Regions from separate parts of the Streptomyces sp. NPDC012637 genome, predicted to be linked through region 2. Evidence: riboswitches for the same ligand, from Rfam matches in the RefSeq annotation. Region 2 holds a riboswitch; the other holds the start of a gene.

Region 1 (3,201 bases), on a different contig from region 2:
CATCCAGGCGATCTTGTGCCGCAGCTGGGTGAGCAGCGTCGTGAGCGGCGGACTGCCCGAGGCCTGGGCGAGGGTCTCGTGGAACCAGCCGCCGAGAGCCGCCAGGTCCTCGCCGCGGTTGCTCCTGGCCCGCTCCTGGCCCAGTCTGACCAGGCCGCGCAGCACCTTGAGGTGGGCGTCGGTGCGGCGCTGTGCCGCCCGGGCGGCACCCAGCGGCTCCAGCAGGGACCGCATGTCGAGCAGGTCGGCGGCCTCCTGGACGGTGGGCTCGGCGACATGGGCGCCGGCGTGCCGGCGGCTCACCACGAAGCCCTCGGACTCCAGGGTGCGCAGCGCCTCGCGGACCGGCACGCGGGAGACGCCGTAGCGGCGGGCGAGCTGTTCCTCGGTCAGTCTGGCGCCCCGCGCGTACACCCCGGAGACGATGTCGTCCCGGATCGCCGTGCATACCGAGTGCGCGGGAATGCGCATGTCCGACCTCCGAATTCGTCCGCGCGAAACCCCCGTCGGGCGGCGCCTGTCCGGCGACTCTATTGCAGGACGGCGGAATTTCCGATGGCGCCCGGTGACAAAGAACGCAAAAAGCCCCGGCTCTTTTCGAGCCGGGGCTTTCGTGCGGGATCCGTGCGCCGGAACGCGCGGGATACGCGCGCCGGACGCCCGCCTCGGGCGTCCGCGTCAGACGTTGACGCCGCGGGCGCGCAGGTAGGAGATCGGGTTGATGTCGGAGCCGTAGTCCGCGCCGGTGCGCGCCTCGAAGTGGAGGTGCGGGCCGGTGGAGTTGCCGGACGAGCCGGAGACGCCGATCTGCTCGCCCGGGGTGACCTTCTGGCCGACGCGGACGGTGATGGCGGAGAGGTGGCCGTACTGGGTGTACGTGCCGTCGTTCATCCGGATCACGATGTTGTTGCCGTACGCGCCGCCCCAGCCGGCCTCGACGACGGTGCCGGAGCCGACGGACACGACCTTGGTGCCGTAGGCGGCGTGGAAGTCGATGCCGGAGTGGCTGCCGGAGGACCAGAGCGAGCCGCCGGTCTTGTAGCCGGTGCTCACGTACGAGCCGGCGACGGGGAGCTGGAAGGAGGCCAGGCGCTTGCGCTCGGCCTCACGGGCGGCGCGCTCCTTGGCCTCGCGGATCTCCTTGGCGCGGGCCTCGGCCTTGCGCTTCGCCTCGGCGGCGGCCTTGATGCGGGCCTCGGCCTCGACGGCGGCCTTCTCCTGGCCGGCGGCCTGGGCGTCGACGCGCTCGGCGAGGGACTCCTCGGCGATCACCTGGGTGAGGCCGGTGTCCTCGAGGGAGGTGTCGTCCGTGTCGGCGGCGAGCGCCGGGGAGGCGAGGGTGCCGATGACGCCGGTGGTGGCGAGCGTCGCCACGCCGGCGATGCCGGCGCTGCGGCGCGCCATCCGGCTCGGACCACGATGCTTCCCGGTGGCACGGGTGAACGCCATGTAGTGGCTGATCCTTTCCTTCCCTCTCGCCTACCGGGTTAGCTGACGGGTTCGGAGCAGGAAGGTCTCCTACGGGCCCCTCCGCCTGAGCGAAGGCGTCCGATTCACCCCAGGGACTGCGTGTGGGTCCCCGGCTCCCCAGGCTCGCGCCTCAGGGGGACTCGGCGATGACTGTCCGTTGCCGCGGATGCGGCGTCGTGCAACGGCCGGACAGCCGGGTCGACGCTAGGCCGATCTTCTGTCAATCGCCAAACACACTCGCCCGTTTGTAAGACATGCCACAGGGCAGAAGACCACGCTCCTCAGCAATACGGACAAAGGGGAGGACCCCGACGAACGTGGTCGTCGGGGTCCTCTCCGCCGTGTGACAGCGGCTCAATCAGCCGCTGACGACGGTCACTTCACCGATGCCGAGCGCCCGCACCGGCTCCGCGATCTGCGCCGCGTCGCCGACCAGGACCGTCACGAGCCGGTCCACCGGGAAGGCGTTGACCACGGCCGCGGTCGCCTCCACCGTGCCCGTCTCGGCGAGCCGCGCGTACAACTGCGCCTGGTAGTCGTCCGGGAGGTGCTGCTCGACCTGGTCGGCCAGCGTCCCGGCGACGGACGCGGCCGTCTCGTACTTCAGCGGGGCCACGCCCACCAGGTTCTGCACGGCCACGTCGCGCTCCGCGTCCGTCAGGCCCTCGGCGGCCAGGGTGCGCAGCACCTTCCACAGGTCGTCAAGTGCCGGACCCGTGTTGGGAGTGTCGACCGAGCCGCTGATGGCGAGCATCGAGGCGCCGTTGCCGGCGCCGTCGGAACGCAGCACCTGGCCGAAGGCCCGCACGCCGTACGTGTAGCCCTTCTCCTCGCGCAGGACGCGGTCCAGACGGGAGGTGAGGGTGCCGCCGAGGCAGTACGTGCCGAGCACCTGGGCGGCCCACACACGGTCGTGGCGGTCCGCGCCGACGCGGCCGATGAGCAGCTGCGTCTGGACGGCGCCGGGCCGGTCCACGATGACGACCCGGCCGGTGTCGTCGGCCGTGACGGGCGGCATCGGGCGCGGCGCGGCCGGCTTGCCGCTCCAGGCGCCGAGGGTGTCCGCGAGCACCTTGTCCAGGTCGACACCGGTCAGGTCGCCGACCACGACGGCGGTGGCGGCGGCCGGACGGACGTGCGCGTCGTAGAAGGCGCGCACGGCGGCGGCGTCGATCGCGGCGACCGTCTCCTCGGTGCCCTGGCGCGGCCGGGACATGCGCGAGGCGGCCGGGAACAGCTCCTTGGAGAGCTGCTTGGCGGCGCGACGGCCCGGATTGGCCGTCTCGTGCGGGATCTCGTCCAGCCGGTTGCGGACCAGCCGCTCGACCTCGGTCTCGACGAACGCCGGGGCGATCAGGGCCTCGGAGAGCAGGCCGAGCGCTTTGGGGAGCCGGGAGACCGGCACCTCGAGGGAGACCCGTACGCCAGGGTGGTCGGCGTGCGCGTCCAGGGTGGCGCCGCAGCGCTCCAGCTCGGCGGCGAACTCCTCGGCCGAGTGCTGGTCGGTGCCCTCGGACAGGGCCCTGGCCATGATCGTGGCGACGCCGTCCAGGCCCTCGGGCTCGGCGTCCAGCGGGGCGTCGAGGAAGATCTCGACGGCCACCACCTGCTGGCCGGGGCGGTGGCAGCGCAGCACGGTCAGACCGTTGTCGAGCGCGCCGCGCTCCGGGGCCGGGAAGGCCCAGGGCTTCGCGTCGCCCGGCGTGGGCTGCGGGTGGAAGGTCATGCTGG
Region 2 (3,201 bases):
GAGCGGGCCCTCGTAGGTCTCGCGGGACACCAGGTTGTAGTGCGGCTGCAGGGCGACGTAGCGGGCGAGGCCCTCGGCCTCGGCGAAGTCGAGGGAGGCGCGCAGCCGCTCCGGGGAGATGTTGGAGGCGGCGACGGCCCGCACCTTGCCGTCCTTCACCAGCTGGTCGAGGGCGGTGACGATCTCCTCCACCGGGACCGACTCGTCGTCGAAGTGCGTGTAGTAGAGGTCGATGTGGTCGGTGCCGAGGCGGCGCAGCGACTCCTCGGCGGCGGCCTTGATGGTGGTGGCGCTCAGGCCCTTGTACTGCGGGTGCGAGCCGACCTTGGTGGCGACGAGGATGTCGGAGCGGTTGCCGCGGGAGGCGAGCCAGCGGCCGATGACGGTCTCGGACTCGCCGCCCTCGTTGCCCTCGGCCCAGGCCGAGTAGACGTCGGCGGTGTCGACGAAGTTGCCGCCGGCGGCGGCGTAGGCGTCGAGGACGGCGAAGGACTGCGCCTCGTCGGCGCTCCAGCCGAAGACGTTGCCGCCCAGGGCGAGCGGGAAGACGTGCAGGTCGGAGGTGCCCAGCTGGCGAAGAGAAGTCATGGGTCGATCAACCTCCCGCACCACCGGGCGTATTCCGGCGGTGCGGCAGGATCCGCGGTTGCGCAGGTCAGACGCTCAGGCCCTTGGAGTTCAGCCACGCCGCCGGGTCGATGCCGTCGCCGGACGGGGTGTGCACCTCGAGGTGGAGGTGCGGGCCGGTGACGTTGCCGGTGGCGCCGACACGGCCGATGGTCTCGCCGGTGCCGACGGACTGGCCGGCGCCGACGGTCATCGACGAGAGGTGGCAGTACCAGACCTCGGTGCCGTCCTCCAGCTCCAGGACGATGCGGTAGCCGTACGCGCCGGACCAGCCGGCGGACTGCACGGTGCCGCCGTGGACGGCCTTGACCGGGGTGCCGGTGGGAGCGGCGAAGTCCAGGCCGGTGTGGTAGCCGGAGGACCACATCGAGCCGGCCTGGCCGTAGGTCGAGGTGATCGTGTACGAGGAGGTCGGCAGCGCGTAGCTGGCGGCGAGCTGGGCGAGGCGCTCGGCCTCGGCCTTCGCCGCGGCCTCCTCCTCGGCCTTCTTCTTCGCCTCGGCGGCCGCCTGCTCCGCCGCGTCGGCCTTGGCCTCGGCCTCCGCCGCCGCCTTCTCGGCCGCGGCCTTCTCCGCCGCCTCCTTGGCCGCGGCGTCCGCGGCGGCCTGCTGCTGCTCGGCCTGCTGGAGGATGCGGGCGCGCAGCGCCTCGCCGGCGTCGGTCGACGTCCTGGTCCCGGCCCGGGTGTCCGCGCCGTCGGTGCCGGCGCCCTCGTTCGCGGCGGTGGTGTAGGTGAGCGCGGTGAGCGGCTGGGCGTTGTTGCCGGCGCTGTCCGCGATGCCCTTGCTCTCGGCGTCCGAGCCGATCAGGTCGCCGACGCCCGGCAGTTCGGAGGCGTCGGGCAGGTCGAGGTCCGGCAGCGCTATCGAGACCGGAGGCTTCTGCTGGGCGGTGGCCAGGCCGCCCGCGCCGACGGCGGCGATGACGCCGACACCGAGCACGGTGGAGGAACGGGCGAAGTTGGAGCGCTGCTTGACGACGCGGTGGCGTCCGCCGGAGCGGTTCCGGTCCCGCAGGGAGTCCTCGGTGGGGTTCCACTCCTCCGCGGCCCCGTCCAGGGCGCCCGCCGCGCCGGGGGCGTCGTAGGAGGCGAAGGGGGCTTGCGGAGCCGGGGTGTTGGACGCCACGGAGGCGCTCTCCTTTCCTTCCTTCTCGCCTACCGGGTTAGCTGACGGGTTCGGAGCAGGAAGGTCTCCTACGGGCTGTGCCGCACGGTCGCACGAGGCGGACGAGTGCGGTGGGGCCCGATTCACCCCAAGTGGTGGTTCCCCGGTTCCCTTGCGGGATTCGGCGCGCGCGCACGGTGCCGTCTCTTGCGACGGCTGTGACGACCGCGCTGCGTTATCGAACGTTAATAGACTCGACCACCCGATTCCAAGCTGTTCCCCTTGATCATTAGCTGAATTGGGAGGGCATCGCCCGATTTGACCCCCACTCAGAAAAGCGTCAGGAGCAAACTCCGGAACTGACGTTACGTCAATTGTTATCGGAGGGACACCTGTCGACTACGGCCGGTCACCGTCCGCCCGAGGTCGCGACGAGAGGGCCTCCGGATGCTGCGGCCCGGCCCCGTCCGGCGGCACCACCGGCATCGTCCGCCGCCGCTCCGGCTGCCCCGCCGCCCGGCGGCTCACCGCCAGCAGCGCCATGTCGTCCGTCGTACCCCCGTCCGTGTGCCGGCGCACGTCCGCCACCAGCGCGTCGAGCAGCTCCTCGGGCCCCGGGAAGATCCGCCCCGCGAGGCGCGCCCCCGGCTCGTAGAACACCCCCGCCGAGTCCCGCGCCTCCGAGAGACCATCCGTGTAGAACAGCAGCGTCGCGCCCTGCGGATACGGCGTCACGTCCGCCCGGTCCGGCCACACGCCCAGGTCCCCCATGCCCAGCGGCAGCGCGGCCTCGCTCGGCCGCAGCAGCTCGACACCGCCGTCCGCGTGCAGGAGCAGCGGCTCGGGATGCCCCCGGTTGACCACCCGTACGACCCGGTCGCCGCCCGGGATCTCGGCCAGCACCGCCGTCGTGAAGCCCTCGAAGGCGTCGAGACCCGCCCGCCGCGCGCCCTCCCGGGCCAGCGCCCGCTCCAGGCGCGCCGCCACGCCCTCCAGCGTCGACTCCTGCTCGGCCGCCTCCCGGAAGGCGCCGATGACCACCGCCACCGCCTCCACCGCGTCGAGGCCCTTGCCCCGCACGTCGCCCACCACCATCCGCACCCCGTGCGGGGTGTCCTGCACCGCGAACAGGTCGCCGCCGATGAACGCGTCCGCCTGGGCCGCCACGTACCGCGCCGCGATCTGGAGGCCGCCGATCCGCTCGGCGGGCGTGGGCAGCACCGCCTTCTGCGCCGTCTCGGCGATCACCCTCGCCGAGGCGAGCCGTTCCCCGCTGCGCCGCACCACCCGGTTGATCAGCACGGCGAGCGCCGAGACCGTGACGACCGTCAGCGTCTCCGTCAGCGCCGGGATCCTGTCCGCGGTCCCGTTGTAGAGGTGCAGCCCGATGCTCGCGAGGACCGCGGCGAGCCCCGTGACCAGCGTCGTCAGCATGGAGAAGAACGGGGCCGCGATCAGCGGCGCCGCCG

The links. Region 2 has a riboswitch for cyclic di-AMP ahead of ACFY8W_RS20360 (peptidoglycan DD-metalloendopeptidase family protein). Riboswitches for the same ligand answer to the same signal wherever they lie in the genome.
Region 1: another riboswitch for cyclic di-AMP. It lies ahead of ACFY8W_RS35980 (peptidoglycan DD-metalloendopeptidase family protein); the one in region 2 lies ahead of ACFY8W_RS20360 (peptidoglycan DD-metalloendopeptidase family protein).

What each region holds. Positions count from the first base shown of each region.
Region 1 covers NZ_JBIBDS010000012.1:130,506-133,706, reverse strand. Annotated here, with positions in the region: gene ACFY8W_RS35985 (FCD domain-containing protein) at 1-471, opposite strand, end outside; gene ACFY8W_RS35980 (peptidoglycan DD-metalloendopeptidase family protein) at 679-1,449, opposite strand; cyclic di-AMP (ydaO/yuaA leader) riboswitch at 1,462-1,626, opposite strand; gene ACFY8W_RS35975 (insulinase family protein) at 1,829-3,196, opposite strand.
Region 2 covers NZ_JBIBDS010000004.1:714,140-717,340, reverse strand. Annotated here, with positions in the region: gene ACFY8W_RS20365 (aldo/keto reductase) at 1-588, opposite strand, end outside; gene ACFY8W_RS20360 (peptidoglycan DD-metalloendopeptidase family protein) at 656-1,753, opposite strand; cyclic di-AMP (ydaO/yuaA leader) riboswitch at 1,765-1,929, opposite strand; gene ACFY8W_RS20355 (SpoIIE family protein phosphatase) at 2,132-3,201, opposite strand, start outside.